4 regions of the Pseudomonas sp. S3_E10 genome follow, and region 1 is predicted to be linked to each of the others. Evidence: predicted binding sites of a transcription regulator. Region 1 holds the regulator's gene; each other region holds the start of a gene.

The links. Region 1 encodes FliA, which starts transcription of late flagellar genes. Its sites were predicted from a motif close to CTAAAGTTTNNNNNNNNNNNGCCGNTAA; they were not measured.
Region 2: the regulator FliA is predicted to act here: its motif matches at 3,217-3,244, upstream of motA (flagellar motor stator protein MotA).
Region 3: the regulator FliA is predicted to act here: its motif matches at 2,417-2,444, upstream of AB4N98_RS21525 (methyl-accepting chemotaxis protein).
Region 4: the regulator FliA is predicted to act here: its motif matches at 1,852-1,879, upstream of AB4N98_RS13435 (methyl-accepting chemotaxis protein).

What each region holds. Positions count from the first base shown of each region.
Region 1 covers NZ_CP162743.1:4,506,199-4,511,333, forward strand. Annotated here, with positions in the region: gene flhA (flagellar biosynthesis protein FlhA) at 1-638, shown strand, start outside; gene flhF (flagellar biosynthesis protein FlhF) at 651-1,967, shown strand; gene fleN (flagellar synthesis regulator FleN) at 2,072-2,905, shown strand; gene fliA (RNA polymerase sigma factor FliA) at 2,902-3,642, shown strand; gene AB4N98_RS20730 (chemotaxis response regulator CheY) at 3,812-4,186, shown strand; gene AB4N98_RS20735 (protein phosphatase CheZ) at 4,205-4,993, shown strand; gene AB4N98_RS20740 (chemotaxis protein CheA) at 5,005-5,135, shown strand, end outside.
Region 2 covers NZ_CP162743.1:2,178,129-2,183,263, reverse strand. Annotated here, with positions in the region: gene asd (archaetidylserine decarboxylase) at 1-722, opposite strand, end outside; gene AB4N98_RS09885 (rhodanese-like domain-containing protein) at 731-1,552, opposite strand; gene AB4N98_RS09880 (HDOD domain-containing protein) at 1,610-3,145, opposite strand; gene motA (flagellar motor stator protein MotA) at 3,313-4,164, shown strand; gene motB (flagellar motor protein MotB) at 4,168-5,135, shown strand, end outside.
Region 3 covers NZ_CP162743.1:4,696,825-4,701,959, forward strand. Annotated here, with positions in the region: gene AB4N98_RS21505 (FadR/GntR family transcriptional regulator) at 42-752, shown strand; gene AB4N98_RS21510 (tRNA (adenine(22)-N(1))-methyltransferase) at 766-1,461, shown strand; gene AB4N98_RS21515 (DUF3144 domain-containing protein) at 1,543-1,833, shown strand; gene AB4N98_RS21520 (RNA 2'-phosphotransferase) at 1,812-2,363, opposite strand; gene AB4N98_RS21525 (methyl-accepting chemotaxis protein) at 2,715-4,772, shown strand; gene AB4N98_RS21530 (lactonase family protein) at 4,838-5,135, opposite strand, start outside.
Region 4 covers NZ_CP162743.1:2,975,671-2,980,805, forward strand. Annotated here, with positions in the region: gene AB4N98_RS13425 (NorM family multidrug efflux MATE transporter) at 1-727, opposite strand, end outside; gene AB4N98_RS13430 (LysR substrate-binding domain-containing protein) at 880-1,800, shown strand; gene AB4N98_RS13435 (methyl-accepting chemotaxis protein) at 1,979-3,955, shown strand; partial or broken gene AB4N98_RS13440 (ATP-binding protein) at 3,997-4,650, opposite strand; gene AB4N98_RS13445 (TnsA endonuclease N-terminal domain-containing protein) at 4,906-5,135, shown strand, end outside.

The DNA.
Region 1 (5,135 bases):
CCACCCACCTCAACCAGATTTTGTACAAGCACTCCCACGAGTTGATCGGTCACGAAGAAGTCCAGCAATTGATGGGTTTGCTGGGCAAGGCCTCGCCAAAACTCGCCGAAGAGCTGGTGCCGGGCGTGCTGTCGCTGTCGCAACTGCTCAAAGTGCTGCAGGCGCTGCTGGCCGAACAGGTGCCGGTGCGCGACATTCGCAGCATTGCCGAGGCCATCGCCAACAATGCCGCCAAGAGTCAAGATACCGCCGCGCTGGTGGCGGCGGTGCGTGTCGGATTGTCGCGTGCAATCGTGCAAAGCATTGTAGGGCTTGACTCTGAGCTGCCTGTGATCACCTTGGAACCAAGGTTGGAACAAATATTGCTCAATAGTATTCAGAAGGCAGGACAAGGCCAGGAAGAGGGCGTTCTGTTGGAGCCAAGCATGGCTGAAAAACTGCAGCGTTCGTTGATCGACGCCGCGCAGCGCCAGGAAATGCAGGGCCAACCGGTGATTCTGCTGGTGGCAGGCCCGGTCCGGGCAATGTTGTCGCGGTTCGGGCGCCTGGCAGTACCGAATTTGCACGTTTTGGCTTATCAGGAAATTCCTGACAACAAGCAAGTGACTATCGTCGCGACAGTAGGGCCCAACGGCTGAGGGTAGTGGGTTATGCAAGTGAAGCGTTTTTTCGCCGCCGATATGCGTCAGGCCATGAAACTGGTCCGTGATGAGCTGGGCGCCGACGCCGCGATTATCGGTAACCGTCGTATTGCCGGCGGTGTCGAGCTGACGGCTGCCCTGGATTACACCCCCCAGGCCCTGGCGCCGCGCGTGCCGAACATGGAGCTTGAAGACGAGCTGCGCAAGACTGCCTCGCGCATCGTCTCGGCCCAGGCCGAACTGAGCATGCGCGGCGACAGCGATGCCACCACCAATCGCCAGTTGTTCGCCGGCCTGCCGCTGACGGCTGCCGAGCCGTTGGTCGAGCCCACTTTCATCGAACCGCCGCGTCCTGCCGCGCCCGCCCCGGCCGCCGCAGTCGACCAGCGCGCGTTCGACTCGATGCGCTTTGAACTCAATGGCCTGCGCGAGTTGCTCGAAGTGCAGCTCGGCTCGCTGGCCTGGACCCAACTGCAAGGCAGCAAACCGCAACAGGCCAACTTGTGGCGTCGCCTGCAACGCATCGGCCTGTCCGGCCCGTTGTCCCGCGACCTGTTGGCGCTGACCCACGAAATCGAAGAGCCTCGCCAGGCCTGGCGCATGTTGCTGGCCCACTTGGCGCGGATGATCACCACGCCACAGATCGAACCCTTGGAAGAGGGCGGAGTGATCGCCATGGTCGGCCCGGCCGGCATGGGCAAGACCACCACGCTGGCCAAGCTTGCCGCCCGTTATGTGCTTAAGTACGGCGCCCAGAATATCGCGCTGGTGAGCATGGACAGCTACCGTATCGGCGCCCAGGAACAGCTCAAGACCCTGGGCCGCATCCTCAATGTGCCGGTTACCCATGTCGACCCCGGTCAATCCCTGGCCAATGCCCTCGACCCGCTGCTGCGCAAGCGCGTGGTGCTGATCGACACCGCCGGCCTGCAAGCCAGCGACCCGGCGTTGCGTATGCAGCTCGAAAGCCTGGCCGGGCGTGGCATCAAGTCAAAAAATTACCTGGTGCTTGCAACCACCAGCCAGAAACAGGTTCTTACCGCTGCGTATCACAGCTACAAACGCTGCGGGCTGGCCGGTTGCATCCTGACTAAACTGGATGAAACCGCCAGCCTGGGTGAAGTGCTGAGCCTGGCTATCAGCCACGAACTGCCGGTGGCTTACCTGACCGATGGGCCGCGGATCCCGGATGATCTGCATCTGCCGCGCCGTCATCAGTTGGTCAGCCGCGCCGTCAGCGTACAAATGCAAGACGAGCCTAGCGAGGAAGCGATGGCCGACATGTTCGCCGATCTCTATCACAACCCGGCAAAACGGGTCGGTTGAGTCAGATGAACACCGTGAAAAGTATCTACATCGATGGTCTGCAAGCGATTCACGCGGCCAAGCCATGTAGCCTGCGTCTAAGCAAGACAAGGTAAAGAAATAAAATGGGCAGCATGCATCCCGTACAGGTGATCGCGGTGACCGGCGGCAAAGGTGGCGTCGGAAAAACTAACGTGTCAGTGAATTTGTCCCTGGCCCTGGCAGAACTTGGCCGTCGCGTCATGCTGCTGGATGCTGACCTGGGACTGGCGAACGTCGACGTTCTGCTGGGGTTGACGCCCAAACACACGCTTGCCGATGTGATCGAGGGGCGCTGTGAGCTGCGCGATGTGCTGCTTCAAGGCCCTGGCGGGATCCGCATCGTGCCGGCCGCCTCCGGCACCCAGAGCATGGTGCACCTGAGCCCGGCGCAGCATGCCGGCCTTATCCAGGCATTCAGCGATATCGGCGACAACCTCGACGTGCTGGTGATCGACACCGCCGCCGGGATCGGCGAATCCGTGGTCAGCTTCGTGCGCGCGGCGCAGGAAGTGTTGCTGGTGGTCTGCGATGAACCCACCTCGATCACCGACGCCTACGCCCTGATCAAATTACTTAACCGTGACTACGGCATGAACCGCTTCCGCGTACTGGCCAACATGGCCCAGAGCCCGCAGGAAGGGCGCAACCTGTTCGCCAAGTTGACCAAGGTCACGGATCGCTTCCTCGATGTCGCCTTACAATACGTCGGTGCAGTTCCCTACGACGAGTGTGTGCGCAAGGCTGTGCAAAAGCAGCGTGCGGTCTACGAAGCGTTCCCTCGTTCCAAATGCGCATTGGCGTTCAAGGCTATTGCCCAAAAGGTCGATACTTGGCCGTTGCCCGCCAACCCACGGGGGCATCTGGAGTTTTTCGTCGAGCGATTGGTACATCAGACGAGCGCAGGACCCGTGCTATGACAGCGAACGGCTATAACGCCTACAAGAAGTCCGCCCGTGACAGTCAGGGCGAGTTGATCGAGCGTTATGCGCCGCTGGTCAAGCGCATCGCCTATCACCTGCTGGCACGCCTGCCCGCCAGCGTCCAGGTCGAAGACCTGATCCAGGCCGGCATGATTGGCCTGCTCGAAGTGTCAACCAAATACGATGCCACCAAAGGCGCGAGTTTCGAGACGTATGCGGGTATCCGTATCCGGGGCGCCATGCTCGATGAAGTGCGCAAGGGTGATTGGGCGCCTCGTTCGGTACACCGCAATACGCGCATGGTCAGTGACGCAATTCGCGCAATTGAAGCAAAAACCGGTCGCGACGCTAAAGATCACGAAGTTGCGGCCGAACTCCAATTGAGTCTCGACGATTATTACGGGATTTTGAACGACACCTTGGGCAGCCGCCTGTTCAGTTTCGACGACCTGTTGCAGGACGGTGAACACGAAGGGCTGCACGAGGACGGCGCGAGTACTCATATGGAGCCGGCGCGAGACCTGGAAGATGAACGCTTTCAGGGTGCGTTGGCGGACGCGATTGCCAATTTGCCTGAGCGTGAGCGACTGGTATTGGCGCTGTACTACGACGAAGAGCTGAACCTCAAGGAAATCGGTGAGGTCCTGGGGGTCAGCGAATCGCGAGTCAGCCAGTTACACAGCCAGTGCGCCGCTCGCTTGCGGGGGCGTTTGGGAGAGTGGCGAGCGCGCTGACAGGCAGTGTGGGGACACTGCAAAGCGATACCGCGAAGGTGATGGATCTTCGCGGGTTCGGCCCGTGGTGCCCCCGGCAGTCCTTTTTGTGTAATGCCTGTTGATTGAAATGACGCGTCCAGGTGCTGGGCGCGTTTAAGACTGCTTGGAGGTCGAATTGGACAAGAACATGAAAATCCTCATCGTTGATGACTTCTCAACGATGCGGCGGATCATAAAAAACCTGTTGCGTGACCTTGGGTTCACAAACACGGTCGAGGCGGATGATGGCCTTACGGCGATTCCGATCCTCAACAGCGGGAGCATCGACTTTCTGGTAACCGACTGGAACATGCCGGGCATGACCGGTATCGACTTGCTGCGTCATGTGCGGGCCGACGAAAAGCTGCGCAGCCTTCCCGTGCTGATGGTCACCGCCGAAGCCAAGCGTGAGCAGATCATCGAAGCTGCCCAGGCGGGTGTTAACGGTTACGTGGTCAAGCCATTCACTGCACTGGCCTTGAAAGAGAAGATCGAAAAAATCTTCGAACGCATCCACGGCTGATGCCATCGCGGGGGAGCTATGGAGCATAACGAAACGTCACAGGGAGACTTTGAGTCGACCCTGAAAAAACATGCTCACCAGTTGGTCGACAGCCTTGAAAAAGGCCAGTTCGGCGACGCGGTGCAGTTGATCCATGAGCTCAACCAGACCCGTGACCGCGGCCTGTATCAGGAAGTGGGCAAGCTCACACGCGAGCTGCACAGTGCGATTGTCAATTTCCAGATTGACCCGCACATGCCCCAGGCCGAAGAAATCTCACAGATCACCGATGCCACCGAACGCCTGTCCTATGTGGTCAGGCTGACTGAGGCGGCGGCCAACCGCACCATGGACCTGGTGGAGAACGCCACGCCCCTGGTCAACGGCATGGCCACTGAAGCCCAGGCCCTGAGCGCCGATTGGGGCCGCTTCATGCGCCGGGAAGTCGGGGCTGAGGAGTTTCGTGAGCTGGCACGTCGGGTTGAAGGCTTCTTGTCGCGCAGCGAGCAGGAAAACCGCACGGTTTCCAGCAACCTCAACGATATTTTGCTGGCCCAGGATTACCAGGACCTCACCGGTCAGGTGATCAAGCGTGTGACCCAGTTGGTCACCGAAGTGGAAAGCAACTTGCTCAAATTGGTGCTTATGGCAGGCCAGGTTGACCGTTTTGCCGGCATTGAACATGACCGCGAAGCGATCCTCTCGGAAAAAGATCCACAAAAACATCTCGCCAAGGGTGAAGGTCCGCAGATTCATGCCGATAAACGTGAAGACGTTGTGTCAGGTCAGGATGACGTAGATGACCTGTTATCCAGTTTAGGCTTCTAAGGAGCACCCACATGAGCTTCGGCGCCGATGAAGAGATCCTTCAGGATTTCCTTGTAGAGGCCGGCGAAATTTTAGAGCAACTGTCCGAGCAACTGGTCGAGCTGGAAAGCCGCCCGGATGATGCGAACCTGCTCAATGCAAT
Region 2 (5,135 bases), 2.3 Mb from region 1:
TTCTCCAGATAAATCGGCGCACGCGCGGCTTCGTCGTAGCGGAAGGTTTTCAGCTCGCGCTTGGGCGGCGTGACGAGGCCAGCCCACACGGTTTCAATCGATGCCACGATCATCGCGCCGACCAATACCACCGCCATCGGGCCGCGCTCGGTGTCGAACAGGCACACAACACGCTCATTGCGCGCAAACAGTTCCGGTACGTTTTCGGCGGTGGTCTGGTTGACCGAGAAGATCCGGCCCGGCACGTAGACCATCTCGCGCAGGGTGCCGGCCAGCGGCATGTGAACTCGGTGGTAGTCCTTCGGTGACAGGTAGATGGTGGCAAAGTCGCCGCCCATGAACGGCGCCGCTACAGCGGCGTCGCCGCCCAGCAATTCCAGCACGCTGAAGCTGTGGCCCTTGGCCTGGAACACACGACCATGTTCGATCGGGCCAAGCTGGCTGACCGCGCCATCGGCGGGGCTGAGTACGGCGCCAGGGGCCTGGTCCAGCGGGCGCGCGCCGTCTTTGAGGGCGCGAGTGAAGAACGCGTTGAAGTGCTCGTAGGCGGTTACGTCTTCAACCAGTGCCTGGGACATGTCCACTTGATAGCGTTTGGCGAACCAGGTGGTGAAGGCGTTCTTGAACCAGCGCACGCGGCACTCGGCAATGCAGCCGGCCAGGCGCGACAGCAGATGGTGCGGCAGCAAGTACTGGCTGAGGATAAACAACTGCTTTTTCATAACTGTCCTTAAACCTTAATCTCAACGGGGGTGTCGGGGTGGTTGCCCCATTCGCCCCAGGAACCGGCATAACCTTTGACTCGCGGATAACCGAGCGCCTTGGCCACCAGGTAGGTGAAGCCAGAGCGGTGGTGAGTCTGGCAATGGGTGATGATTTCTTTGTCGGGGGTCAGCCCAAGCTCTTCAAGGACCTGCGGCATGTCGCGGCGGATGCGCAGGCTGCGCGCCTTATCCATGCCGGCGGTCCATTCGAAGTTCACGGCGCCGGGGATGTGCCCGCCTTTGGCCGCGAGCACCTTCTCGCCGGAATATTCCAGCGGGCCGCGTGCGTCCCAGATGCCCAGGTCGGCGGCGCCGAGGCGGCTTTGCAGGTATTCGCGGGTGGCGGTGGGGCCATCGTGCAGCGTGAGGCTGACCGGGCCGCCGCGCGCTGGCGGCACGTCGGTCGACACGGTGTACTCAGCGGCCAGCCAGGCCAGCAGGCCGCCGTCGAGGTAGTGGTATTTCGGGTGACCGATCACGTCGAGCATCCAGATGAAGCGTCCGGCCCAGCCGCCGCCTTCGTCGTCATAGACCACGTAGGTGGCATCCGGGGTGTGGCCCAGTTCACCGAAGAGTTTTTCCAGGTCGGCTTTGTGGGGCAGCAGGCCGGGTGCCGGCGGCTGGCCCAACTGGGTGCGCTTGGGGTCAACGAAATGCGCCCCCGGGATATGCCCTTCGGCGTAGCGGGCGGCACTGGTGAGGTCCACCAGAATCAGGTGTTCGGTATCAAGGCGACCGATCAGGTCGCTGGGTTCGATCACCAGCGGCAAGCCAGAGAAGTCAGGCATGTGAGGTCTCCTGGGCACAAATGTTGGCGATAAAGGAGGGCGATTGTAGCGCAAGCATCAGACGCTGCGGTTGGTAAAGCTGTGCAGGGCTTTCTCGATGCACTGCGCGGTTTTGCCGAAGGCTTGCACGGTGGTTTCCGAGAACGGCCCACCGCCCTGGTCGGCGATCATCACCATCACCACGCGACCGTTGCAGCTCATGGAACGCAACAACAGGTGCTCACCGTTGAACAGGCGACGCAGGATCGGCGGCAGCAAGGCCGAGAACTGCGCATGATTGTCCGGTGTGAGGCGCACTTGGGCGGATTTTTCCAGCAGGCGCTGCAGCAGTGTGCTGTTGACCACGTCCAGGCTCAGGTTGGCGGCGTCTTTAGGTAGGCCGTCGGCTTGGTGTACGCGCAGCGTGCTCAAGGCGCGATCGGCCATGAACAACAACACCCGTTGCATGCCACTGGCCACCAGGGCTTCTTTGGCGCACGTGGTCAAATGCATGGCGTTGGCAAAACGGCTCGGCTCCACCAGCAGTTCGGTGCAGCGGTTGCGCCATACCGCCAAGGCTTCGGCGGTGGGCGGCGGCGCGGGCAGCAGGCCGCGATGGATCTTCTGTACATGCCACGGCCAGATCAGCGAAAGCGCCGGGTGCCAGAGGTCGGGCATCAGCGTGGTGCGAGCGCTGGTGACGGCTTGTTGATGCGAGTGTTGCTGCACCTCAGCCAGCGGTTGTTGCAGATACAGAGCTGTAAGGTACTGCCAGCGCTGTGTGTGCGGGCAGGTCCAGGATTCTTGCGCGGACATCGCCAAACCGTTGGCCAGCAGCACGGTATTGGCCGGCTGGTTCAGCCAGCGGCGCAGGTTGGGCTCGGCGTCGAGCAACTGCTGATGGCGCAACGGGTCATCTTCACGGGCGATATGCAGCGCCTTGACCAGCAACCGTTGCTCGTTCTTCAGCAGGTTATAACCCTGGGACACCCAGATCGGCAGGTGCCAGGTTTCGGTCAGTGCCAGGCACAGGTCCAGCAGGCGTACGCCGAACAATTGCTGCTCGACCTTGCGTGCCGACTCGCCCTTGTGAATCACGCGCAGCTCCCACTCTTCGAGAAGCTTGGGGTGGGCAACGGCCATCGGCCACAGCGGCGACAGAAACAGCAGGCTGCCCCAGTGAATGTCTTGCCACAACCGTGCCAGGCGGCTGCCGAACAAACCGTTGGCTTGTTGCGATGCATGCTGGCTCACCAGCAACAATTGACGCAATGCAATGGGGATCTCTTGGGCCGGCACCGAGGGCAGGCGCGCCAGCAGTTCTTCGGCGCGCTTGAGGCCCAGGCGGTTGAGCGCCACTTCGAGATTTTCCGCCGGCTCCGTCAGGCTGCCATGGGTATGGCTGTTTGCCTCGCGCATCACGCTGAGTACAAGGGCTGGGCTGTTTTGCATCAGTTCGGCAATATCTCGCAACGAACTGCGGCTGTCGCGGATCGCCTTGCACACCCGGTCGTGGCTGGCCTGGGGAACAGGCAGCGGCACTTCGTCCAGGCACTTGATCCAAGCGGCGAGAGAGAGAGGTCTTACAGATGGGACTGTCGTTTTATTAGCCATGATTGGGGCGCGATCATCACATGCGGTCAACACGCCCGGAGCGGGCCGAACTGGCTTTTCGCCTTAACGGGCTATAGTCTGGCGCAGTTTTGCCGATAAGTAGAACAAGAGTTTTTCAGTTCCCCCAAATATGTCCATGAACCCGACGGCGCAAGTACTCATCTCCTATGGCTAAAATTATCGGCATCATCGTCGTCTTCGCGAGCGTGCTCGGCGGGTACGTCCTGTCCCACGGTAAAATTGCGGCACTGATCCAGCCTTTCGAGGTGATGATTATCGGTGGTGCGGCACTGGGCGCTTTCCTGCAGGCCAACCCCGGCTACATGACCATGCACGTGATCAAGAAGTCATTGGCCATGTTTGGTTCGCGCTTTACCCACACCTTCTACCTGGAAGTGCTGGGGCTGGTGTACGAGATCCTCAACAAGAGCCGCCGCGAAGGCATGATGGCCATCGAGGCTGACATCGAGGACGCCGCGGCCAGCCCGATTTTCGCCAAGTATCCGGCCGTGCTCAAAGACGAGCGCATGACCGCTTATATCTGTGATTACCTGCGCATCATGTCCTCCGGCAACATGGCTCCCCATGAGCTTGAAGGCTTGTTCGACATGGAATTGTTCAGCCTTAAAGAGGAGCTGGAGCATCCGTCCCACGCCGTGACCGGCGTCGCAGACGGCATGCCCGGTTTCGGTATCGTCGCGGCGGTACTCGGTATTGTGGTGACCATGGCCTCCCTGGGTGAGGGTGACCAGGCGGCCATCGGCATGCACGTCGGTGCGGCGTTGGTGGGGACCTTCTTCGGTATTCTCGCGGCCTACGGTTTCTTCGGCCCTCTGGCGACCTCCCTGGCCCATGATGCCAAGGAAGAAATCAACCTTTACGAATCGATCAAGGCCAGTCTGGTGGCGTCCGCTTCCGGCATGCCGCCGTCGCTGGCGGTGGAGTTCGGTCGCAAGGTCCTGTACCCGAAGCATCGCCCAAGCTTCGCCGAGCTGGAACAAGCGGTTCGCGGTCGCTAAGCCATGGAAAACAACCAGCCGATAATCATCAAGCGCGTCAAGCGCTTCGCTGCGGGGCACCATGGTGGCGCCTGGAAAATCGCCTTCGCCGACTTTGCGACGGCGATGATGGCGTTCTTCCTGGTGCTGTGGCTGATGTCGACGGCCACGCCCGAACAGAAAATCGCCATTGCCGGCTACTTCAAAGACCCGATTGGCTTTTCGGAAAGCGGCACGCCTTTCGTGATCGATCTGGGCGGCTCGCCGCAATTGGCGCCTGAGCGCACCATCAACCCCGAAGTCAAAACCGAGGCGCCCCAGGAAAAAATCCCGATCGAGCGCGATACCGTCGAGGCCATGGCCGAGCAGGTCGAGCAAGAGCGCCTTGAGTTGCTGTTGCAAGAGTTGCAGAACAAGGTCGAAGAAAACCCGCAGTTGCTGAAATTCAAGGATCAGATTTCGTTCGAAATCACTCCGGAAGGCTTGCGCATCCAGATCACCGACGCCGCCAACCGGCCGATGTTCGACTCCGGCAGCGCACGCTTGAAGCCGTATTTCGAAGACATCCTGCTGGCCATGGCCGACACCATCAAGACGGTGCCGAACAAGATCAGCATCAGCGGTCACACCGACGCCAAGCCGTATGCGGGCCAGGGTGACTTCGGCAACTGGGAGCTATCGGCCAACCGCGCCAACGCCGCACGTCGCGCGTTGGTAGCCGGCAGCTACCCGGACCCGCAAGTCGCGCGCGTGGTGGGTTTTGCATCCTCGCAGCTGTTTGATCACAAGGATCCGTTCAACCCGGCCAACCGGCGCATCGATATCGTCGTGCTGACCAAAAAGGCCCAGCGTGCGATTGAGGGTGATCAGCCCCCACCGCCACAACCGACCCCTGGTGCTGGCGCGCCCGGCGAAGTACCGGCCGACCCGAACGCCATCCCGCCAGGGCAAGAACCCTTGCCGGCGCATGAGCTGCGTCAGAAATTGAATCT
Region 3 (5,135 bases), 190 kb from region 1:
ATGTTAAGCTCCGCCCAGCCCAACCTCGTGGACCTCCCGCAATGCCCATTGAAAGCCCAGCGCCCCTGCGTAGACGCTCTAACAACCTGGCCCAAGGCGTGGTCGATGCCCTGACCCAGCGCATCCAGCTCGGGCAATTGAAACCCGGTGAAAAACTGCCGTCCGAATCCACCATCGTGCGTGAGCACGGCGTCAGCCGTACGGTGGTGCGCGAGGCGCTTTCCAAGTTGCAGGCCTCGGGGCTGGTGGAGACGCGGCATGGCATCGGCACCTTCGTGCTGGAGCAAAACGCCCAGCAGGGCTTGCGCCTGCATGTGGATACGGTGGCCAGCGTGCGTAACATGCTGGAACTGCGCCTGGGCCTGGAAGTACAAGCGGTAGCGCTGGCCGCGCTGCGCAGAAGCGAGGTGCAACTGGCCGATATGCGCCAGGCGCTGGATGACTACCAGGCCTGCCTGGCCAACCACGACAGCTGTGTGGAAGAGGACAAGCGCTTTCACCAACTGATCGCCGAGGCCACCGGCAATACGTTCTTCAGCGAAATCATGTCGCACCTGGGCAATGCGATGATTCCCCGCACTCAGGTCAAGGGCGCCGAGCGCGGCGGCGCCGATTTTGCCAAGCTCGGGCAATTGGCGAACCTTGAGCATGAGGCGATTTTTAATGCGATCAAACGCCAGGACCCGGACGCGGCGCGGGCCGCCATGGTGCTGCACCTGACCAACAGCCGGGATCGGTTTTCCGGCGAATGACAAGGACTCAAGGTTGAACGAACAGACATTGTCCCAGCGCCTGGAGCGCGTGGCGGCGCATATACCGCACGGCGCACGCCTGGCCGATATCGGCTCGGACCACGCCTACCTGCCGGTGGCATTGTTGCGCCGTGGCGTGATCGAGGCGGCCGTGGCGGGGGAGGTGGCCGCCACGCCTTTTCAAGCGGCCAAGCGTACCGTGTGTGACAACGGCCTGGAGCAGCGCATCCGCGTGCGCTTGGCCGATGGTTTGTCGGCCATCGAACCCGACGACCGTATCACCGCCGTCAGCCTGTGCGGCATGGGCGGCGAAACGATCCGCGACATCCTCGAAGCCGGCAAGGCCCATTTGAGCGGTCATGAGCGGCTGGTCCTGCAACCCAACGGCGGCGAGCAACCGCTGCGCGTGTGGTTGATGCACAACGGCTACCGCATCGTCAGTGAAGAGTTGCTGCACGAAAACCGCTTCTACTACGAAATCATCGTCGCCGAGCGCTCGGAGCCGGTGGTGTACAGCGCTGAAGAATTGTACTTCGGCCCGCTGCACATGCAGGCGCGTACGCCGGTCTTCCTGGCCAAGTGGCAACGCGCGCTGCGCCTCAAGCACAAGACCCTGGCCGGCTTCGAACAGGCACGGCAGACGCTGCCCGAGGCTAAGCGCCAAGAGATAGCCCGGCAGATTCAGTGGATGATTCAATTGCTGGGTTGATCGCTGTTGTCGCCGGATCCGCATCCATGGCGCCGGATATGCTCCAATAACCGCCTCATTCGCTCACCCAGGACACCCGCCATGGCCGACGCCACCGACCAAGCCTTCTACGACCGCGCAGACGCACATATCGAACTGTCGAACGAGCAGCTCAAAACCTTCGAAGACCTCGGTCAGGTCAGCGCCTCAATGATGTTCGGCACCACCCGGTTCAATGCCTGGGCGTGTGCACGTAATTTTAAATCCGGCGCGCACATGGCCGAGGAGCGCGAGGCGATGCTGAAGTATTTCTGTGAGCAGTACCGGATGATGCTTGAAGACAATCTGGACGATCACATCAATAATTTTACTCAGTACATGCAAGTCAAATAGGGCGCCGGTACTGCGTCCACCAGCCATACGCCGTTGTCCGCCTGGAAGAACCGCATGCCTGCCTTTCTCATCGCGTGCGTATCAATGCTGAGCAGCACCGGTTGCCCATAGCGCTTGCCGACGGCCATCGCGGTCTCAGGGTTCTCTGTCAGGTGCACATGGTGCCGGCTGCCCGGAATCAGTCCTTGAATGTCGATGGAGGCCATGAAGCGGCTGGCGGTACCGTGGTAGAGCACGGCCGGCGGTTCCTTTTCGATGTGCTGCACCTGCACGTGTTCAGTGCTATGGCCTTGGGCGGCGCGGATGCGGTAGCCATCGTCGGAGAGTGTGAAGCGCTTTTTATCGTTGGTCTCAACGACATCGAGCAAGGCCTGGCGGTCAACGTTATGCCCGTGGCGGTTGGCTTTTGTGATCAGTTCGTCAATATCGGTCCAGCCGTCGCTGTCCAGTGCAATACTCAATGACTCCGGGGCATGGCGCAGTACGTAGCTGAGGAATCTGCTGATATCGTCGCGTTGTTTCTTATTCAAGAGGATTTCCTTTTCCGAGGTGAGCTTGATTGCCGTCAGACGCATTCAGCCCTTCAAGTTTGTTCGGTTCGCGGCCGATAGGATGCCTGTAATTGAAGATGTTTTGGAGCGCATCTCAGGTAGTCGTCTCCGCCGGTTACAACACCCTGGCCGACACTGAGTGCTTTTGCCCCATTTTCGTGCGCGCCACCGGCACCATAAGCACACCGAGCGCGCTGTTTCGGGGCTGCGTGCCGGCGGCTCGTATCTTGCTAGTGCCAAGCTAATCAATGACATGGCATTTTGCCGTTAGTCATTTCAAGGCTTGGCCCGCCGTTTATTCGCGTGGGTTGTTTTTGGGAGTGGTCGGACATGCACAGCTTGTTATCACCCGGTATCCGCCTGCTCGGACGTCTCGGTTTCGCACGTAAATTCCAGATTCTGTTTTTCCTGTTCATGCTGCCCCTGGCCGGTAGCCTGTGGATGATCGGGCAGGACTATCGTGAAAAATTAAGCGTGATTTCCAACGAACAGTCCGGCGTCCGCCAACTGTTGGCCCTGGACACACTGGACGGCCAATTGACCGCCCAGCGCAACCTGGCCGCGCGCTGGAAAGCAGCAGACATCCTGCACGCCCCGACGCCGGCGGCGAAGGCGGCGATGGACAAGGTCGATGCGAATTTCCCACTGATCCAGCAAAGCCTGCAAACCTTGGGCGATACCCTCAAAACCCAGAACGCCGGGGCCGATATCCTGGCGCGCTTCGACGCGTTGCAGGCCACGGTCAAGGGCATGGACTCCGCGTCCCTGCGCACCGTGGGCTGGTGGCCGGACGGCTACGACCGTTTCACCTCGGCCCTGAGCGCGATGCAAACCCTGCGTGAGCAGATCACCCTGGACGCCGGCCTGATCCTCGACCCCTGGCTGGAAACCTACATGCTGATGCAGATGGGCACGCAGCAGACGCCGGACCTGATCGAGCGCATCGGTCGCATGGCCAGTGTCGGTCAATCGTCCATCGCGTCCGGGCAATTCACCCTGCAAAGCCGTTTGCAGATGCGCGACCTGCGCAGCCGCATCGGCGACGCGCGCGACCAGTTGGACAAGGCTGCGACTGCGCTCAAAGCCAAGCAATTCGACGGCATGCAACCCTGGACCGCGCAGTACGACAACAGCCTGCAGCTGTTGGATAACGAACTCAAAGTGCTCGATGACGGCGTGTTCGGCGGCAGTATCAAGCTTGACACCACCAGCTTTGAGCGCAGTGTCGACACCACGCTCGCCTCGCTTGGCGCGCTGCGTGTGCAGTCGCTCACCTCGCTGGATGCGCGCTTGAGCTACTACCACAGCCACGCCAACCAACGCTTCATTCCCCTGGCGCTGACGTTCGGCCTGCTGGCCCTGGCGGCGCTGTACCTGTTCGTGTGCCTGCAAGCTTCCATCCGCCGCAGCGCCAGTGGCATCACCACCCTGGCCGAGTCCCTGCGCGACGGTAACCTGTGCGTGGAAGTGGCGGTGGAAGGGCGTGACGAACTGGCGGCTATCAGCACCGCACTGAACGTGGCGGTGATGCAGCTGCGCACCAGCCTGCTGGGGGTCAATCACGAAACCCAGCAACTGGGCTCAGCGGTGCTCACCCTCAATTCGCAATCGGGCAGCACCCTCACTGAAGTCGAAGACCAGCAACACCAGATCAGCCAGATTGCCGCTGCCGCCACGCAGTTGGCCGCCACCTCCATGGGCGTCGCCAGAAGCTGCGAGCAAGCCTCGGGCAGCGCCCAGCAGACCCGGCGCATTGCCGAAGACAGCAGCCGTGACAGCCAGCGCACCACCGCGAGCATCCAGCAGCTCAACCAACGCCTTACCGACACCGCCGATGCGTTGCAGCAGGTGAGCCAGCAGGGGCAGCAGATTCAATCGGTGGTCGACACCATTCGCGGCATTGCCGAACAGACCAACCTGCTGGCGCTCAACGCGGCCATCGAGGCGGCGCGTGCCGGTGAGCAGGGCAGGGGGTTTGCGGTGGTGGCCGATGAAGTGCGCAGCCTGTCGCAACGCACCCAGGCTTCCACGGCGCAGATCGCCGGCACCGTCGACAGCCTGCGCGCGACCGTCAGCCAGGCGGTCACCTTGATGGGCGCCGCGTGCGAGCAAGCACTCACCGATGCCGAGTCCGTCACCGGCCTGGGCGCGCGCTTGGGCGAGATTGCCGGCGCGGTGCAGAACGTCACCGACACCCTGGCGCAAATCGCCACGGCCGTGGAAGAACAAGCGGCGACGGCGGACGAAGTGAGCGGCAATATCCAGCAAGTCGATCAGGCCGCAGGGCGCTTATTGGACGGCGCCCGCGCAGTCAACCGCGCGGCCGACACCTTGAGCAAGGGCAGCCAGGCGTTGAGTGACAACACGGCGCGGTTTCGTTTGGGCTGAGCGGCGTTGTGGTGAGCGGGGCAAGCCCGCTCACCACCTGCATCGTTCCCGAAGGGTGCTGAGGGTTACTTCGCCTGGGTGTGCAACACCTCAATCCACAACGCCCCCTTGCCCGACGCCGCTTCTCCCACCCGCTTCAATGCCCCGTTGGCGCTGACCGCATACGCCCCGACCGTGTCGCTTTTCTCGCCCGTCACCAGCAACCATCGGCCATTGGGCGAAAACGCGATATTACGCGGCTGCTTTTCTTGCACCGGGTAGTTGTCGAGAAAGCGCAGGCCGCCCGTGGCTGTGTCCAGCGCAAACGCCGATACCGAACTGCTGGTGCGTTCGCTCATCAGCAGCAGCTTGCCATCCGGCGAC
Region 4 (5,135 bases), 1.5 Mb from region 1:
GGCGCCACAATTCGCGCAGATAGTGGGTGTTGAGGCGCAGCAGGCCGTTGCTCAGCGGGTAGGCAGCGTAGGCGCGGTTGCTGCGGATGTACCACATCAGCGCCAGCGCCATGCCATTGGCGACGATGGCGGTGACCAGGCCGATGCCCATCAAGCCGAGTTTCGGCAGGCCGAACATGCCTTCGATCAGCGCGTGATTGAGCAGGTAGTTGAGCACCGTGCCGCCGAGGCTGATCACCATCACCGGGGTGGCCTTGCCGATGGCACTGGTGAAGCCGCGCAAAGCCATGAAGCTCAGGTAGCCGGGCAAGGCGAACGGCAGCACCGTGAGGAACTGTCCCGCCGACTGCACGTTGGTTTCGGTCTGGCCGAACATCAGCAGCACCGGTTTGAGGTTCCATAGCAGCAAGGCCGCCGCCAGGGCCATCAGCCAGGCAAGCCAGAGCCCGGCCTGGGTCAGGCGGGTGGCGCCTTCGATATCGCCGGCGCCGTGACGGATAGCGACCAGCGTCCCCACGGCAGCAATCACGCCGATGCAGAAGATCGACACGAACGAATAACTCGCCGCGCCCAGGCCGCCGCCAGCCAGGGCTTCCGGGCTCAGGCGCGCCATCATCAAGGTGTCTGTCAGCACCATCAACATGTGCGCCAACTGCGAGGCAATCAGCGGCCCTGACAGCCGCAGAATGGCCCAGAGTTCGGTACGTGCCGGATGCTGCATGATCATCACGCTCAACAAATCAGAGGGTTGGGAGAGGGTTGATTTTCGGCGCTCTGCGCCCAATGCACAAAGGGATAAAAGCGATCGTTCGCATGATTAAAACTCATGCCTGATTGATTCTGGTAGGGTTCGGGCATTGCGCTGTCGGAGCTTTCAACATGTCTCGTCGTCTTCCTCCTCTGTATGCCTTGCGCGCATTTGAAGCGGCCTCCCGGCACCATTCCTTTACTCGCGCCGCTGAAGAGCTGTCGATCACCCAGAGTGCGGTGAGCCGGCATATCCGCACCCTGGAAGAACATTTCGCCTGCCGCCTGTTTCAGCGCAGCGGCCGCAATTTGCAGCTCACCGAAGCCGCGCGCCTGCTGTTGCCCGGCGTGCGCGAAGGGTTTGCCGCACTGGAACGGGCCTGCCACACCCTGAACGCCGAAGACGACATTTTGCGCATGAAGGCGCCGTCGACCCTGACCATGCGTTGGTTGTTGGCGCGGCTCAGTCGCTTCCGGGCGTTGCAGCCGGGCAATGAGGTGCAACTGACCAGCGCCTGGATGAGCGTGGATGAGGTGGATTTCAACCAGGAGCCTTTCGATTGCGCGGTGCTCTTGAGCAACGGGCATTTTCCAGCGGATTGGGAGGCCTGCTATCTGTTCCCCGAGCTGTTGATTCCGGTTGGCGCGCCGAACTTGTTGAGCGACGGGCCTTGGGATATAAACCGCCTGGCCGGCGCCGAGTTGCTGCACCCCACGCCAGACCGTCGCGACTGGCGCAGTTGGCTGGAGCGCATGGGGTTGTCGTCCCAGGTTTCGCTCAAGGGCGGGCAGGTGTTCGATACGCTTGAGCTGGGCATGATCGCCGCCGCCCGTGGTTACGGCGTGTCCATGGGCGACCTGCTGATGGTGGCCGAAGACGTGGCCCAGGGGCGTTTGAGCCTGCCGTGGCCGACCGCGGTGGCCAGTGGGGAAAATTACTACCTGGTGTGGCCGAGAACCCGTCCCGGTGGTGAACGCTTGCGGCGCCTGGCGGATTTCCTTCAGGGCGAAGTGCAAGCCATGGTCCTGCCGGCGGTCGAGCGCCTCGATTGAGGGGGTTGCAGGCCTGGCGCGCAACCGTTTGCGTGATACCCCTGCGACTCGCTCAAGTATTGCCGAGCGCCGCCGAAGTAGGTGTGTTGGCACCATCGTCCTCCAACGTTTCCCACCAGATAATTTGCCGAGCAGCGCTATGAGATCAGGATGATCCTGGCCTCGGCCAGGAGCAGTCATGTCTCAACCTCGCGCCCGGATCGCCTCCCAGTTAGGCCTCGCATTAGCCTTGATTCTGGCTGTCGTCATCAGCGGCAGTACCGTTTTCGCCCTGCGGTCCCTCGATGCCGCCAACCTCGATACCCGCGAGGAGCACCTGGCCAGCGAAGCGCGTTTGCTCGCCGACCAGCTCAATACCTTCCACAGTACGTTGCGCGAAAGCACCCAGCGCCTGACGGGGTTGTTTGAGAAGCGCTTCAGCGCCGGGCTGTCGGTGCAGGCCGATCACCCGGTCACCGTGGCCGGGGTGCAGACGCCGAGCCTGTTGCTGGGCAGCGAAGTGCTCAACAACAACTTCACCGAAGTAGACGAGTTCAAGCAAATGTCCGGCGGCGTGGCCACGGTGTTCGTGCGCAGCGGCGACGACTTTATCCGCGTCAGCACGTCCCTGACCAAGCAGGACGGCAGCCGCGCGATCGGTACCGTGCTTGATCGCCAAGGCCCGGCTTACCAACGTGTTCTCGGTGGCCAGGCCTATATCGGGCGCGCAGTGTTGTTCGATCGGTCCTATATGACCCAGTACAGCCCTGTACGCGACGCCGGCGGCAAAGTGATTGCCGTGCTGTTCATCGGGTTTGACTACACCGACGCCCAGGCCGCGCAGTTCGAAAACCTCAAGCGCTTCCGCATCGGCCAGACCGGCTCCCTGGCGTTGCTCGACGAGCAGAAGCGCTGGCTGGTACCGCCGGCGGGTGTACAGGCGTTGGATCAGGCGGTGCCGGTGATGTTGGATCTGGCCAAGACCCCTGGCAAAGGCCGCTTCTGGAGCGACAAGAACGAAGATTTCTACAGCGTTTCGGTACCCTTCGACGGTGGCCCTTGGGCCGTGGTTGCGAGCATGCCGAAAGCTGAAATCCGCGCGGTTACCTGGGCGGTCGGGATTCGCCTGGTGATCGGCAGCGTGCTGGCGATGCTGCTGGCGGTGGGTGCCACGGTGTGGCTGCTGCGCAGCAAGCTGCAGCCGCTGAGCGACCTGGTGCGCCAGGCCGAAGCCTTGGGCGCGGGTGATTTGAGTGCACGCCTGAACGTGTCCAGCCATGACGAAATTGGCCAACTGGCGCGCAGTTTCAACCAAATGGGTGAAGCGCTGTCGACCATGGTTTCCCATATCCGCAAGGCAGCCGAAGAGGTCAATAGCCGTGCCCAGGCGCTGTCCGGTTTGTCTGGCGGTGCTTATGACGGCATGGAACAGCAGTCCGGCGAGATCACCAGCATGGCCGGCGCGGTTGAGGAGTTCAGCGCCACGTCGCTGAATATCGCCGACAATATGGGCGCCACCGAGCGCCTGGCCCAGGAAAACGCGCAACAAACCCGTATCGGTCGCAACTCGATGCAAGAGGCGTCGTCGTCCCTGGAACACATCGCCACCGCCCTGAACAGCACCGCGTCCGTGATCAACACCTTGGGCCAACGCTCCCAGGAGATCGGCGGAATCGTCGGCGTGATCACCTCCATCGCCGAGCAGACCAACCTGCTGGCGCTCAACGCCGCCATCGAAGCCGCACGGGCCGGTGAACAGGGTCGCGGTTTTGCCGTGGTAGCCGACGAGGTGCGCAACCTGGCGTCGCGTACCCGCGAAGCCACGGATGAGATTTCCGGGATGATCCAGAGCATCCAGAAGGAAACCGGCAATGCCATCAGCACCATGGAGCACGGCAATGCGCTGATGCAGGAAGGCCTGTCGCGCAACGCCGACGTGGCCTCGGCCCTGGCACGTATCGACGAGCAAAGCCGCTCGGCCGGTCAGCAGTTCGCAGCGATTACCACCGCGACCCAGGAGCAAAGCAGCACCGCGACCTTGCTCAGCAGCAACTTGCAGAGCATCGCGCTGGCCAATAGCGAGCAGCGTGAAGTGGTGTCGAATTTGGCGATTACCGCTAAGGAGTTGGAAACGTTGGCGGCGGGCCTGCGCCATGAAGTGGATCGGTTCCGCTGAGATTACGCTGTGCAAAATGTGCGAGGGGGCCTACGCCAGACTCAAGTGATTGCTGGGGGCCGGTATTGCAAGGCCTCCTTGAGATGATCGCGGGTGATCGCCTGCACCTGATCCAAGTCCGCCAGAGTGCGTGCCACCTTGAGTAGCCGATGTGCTGCGCGCAGCGACAACGTCAGCCGCTCGCAGGCACCCTCCAGCCAGGTTTCATCGGCTTTCAGCAATTGGCAGTGCTCGCGCAGGCTCGGTAGATCAAGGAAGGCATTGGCGCAGCCCTGGCGCCGTTGCTGACGGTCCCTGGCTTCGGCCACGTGGGCCGAGGCTGTAGCCGTCGTGTCACCGGCCTGCCGGGTTGGATTCAACGCGGTTGTTTCACGTGCCACGGTAAGGTGCAGGTCGATTCGATCCAACAGCGGCCCGGAGAGCTTGTTTCGATACCGCTGGATTTGCTCCGGCGTGCAGCGACAGCGCCCACTGGGTTCGCCCATATAGCCGCAAGGGCAGGGGTTCATGGCCGCCACCAGTTGGAAGCGCGCCGGGAAACTCACTCGGTCGCGAGCGCGGGAAATCACGATATGTCCCGACTCCAGTGGCTCGCGCAGCACCTCCAGTACTTTGCGATCGAACTCTGGCAATTCATCCAGGAACAACACCCCGTGATGCGCCAGGGTAATTTCCCCTGGCTGCGGTTTCGAGCCGCTGTAGGCTTCCGAAATTAATGCGAAAGAGCTAGGCTAGAGCCTATAAGGTTCGGGGATCCCATTCTGAATTAGCTGCGATGGTATTCGAAAATAAATGCGACAGGATCGAATATGAATGCAAATAGCTGCGACCAGCCTCTTCAGGTCCGGAAAATCAAACCAACCCGTCGTAGCGTTTCAGGGATCATCCCTTTTCGCGATGCGGGGGGAATCCCCTACGAATCCCTCCTCGAGAGGGACTTTTTGAAGCGGATGCGGTTTTCCTCCGGCGTTTCTACCGTCATCCCTCAGCCGGTGGAGATTGAGTTCATAGGCGCTAACGGTCGCGTTCATACCTATACTCCGGACTATCTCGTCTACTATCGCCTCGGTGACCGTCACTACTCAGACCACATCAAGCCAATGCTCGTAGAAGTTAAGCCTGCGTATCTTTGGCGCGAGAAATGGCGAGATTGGTCAATCAAATGGAAGACAGCACGTCG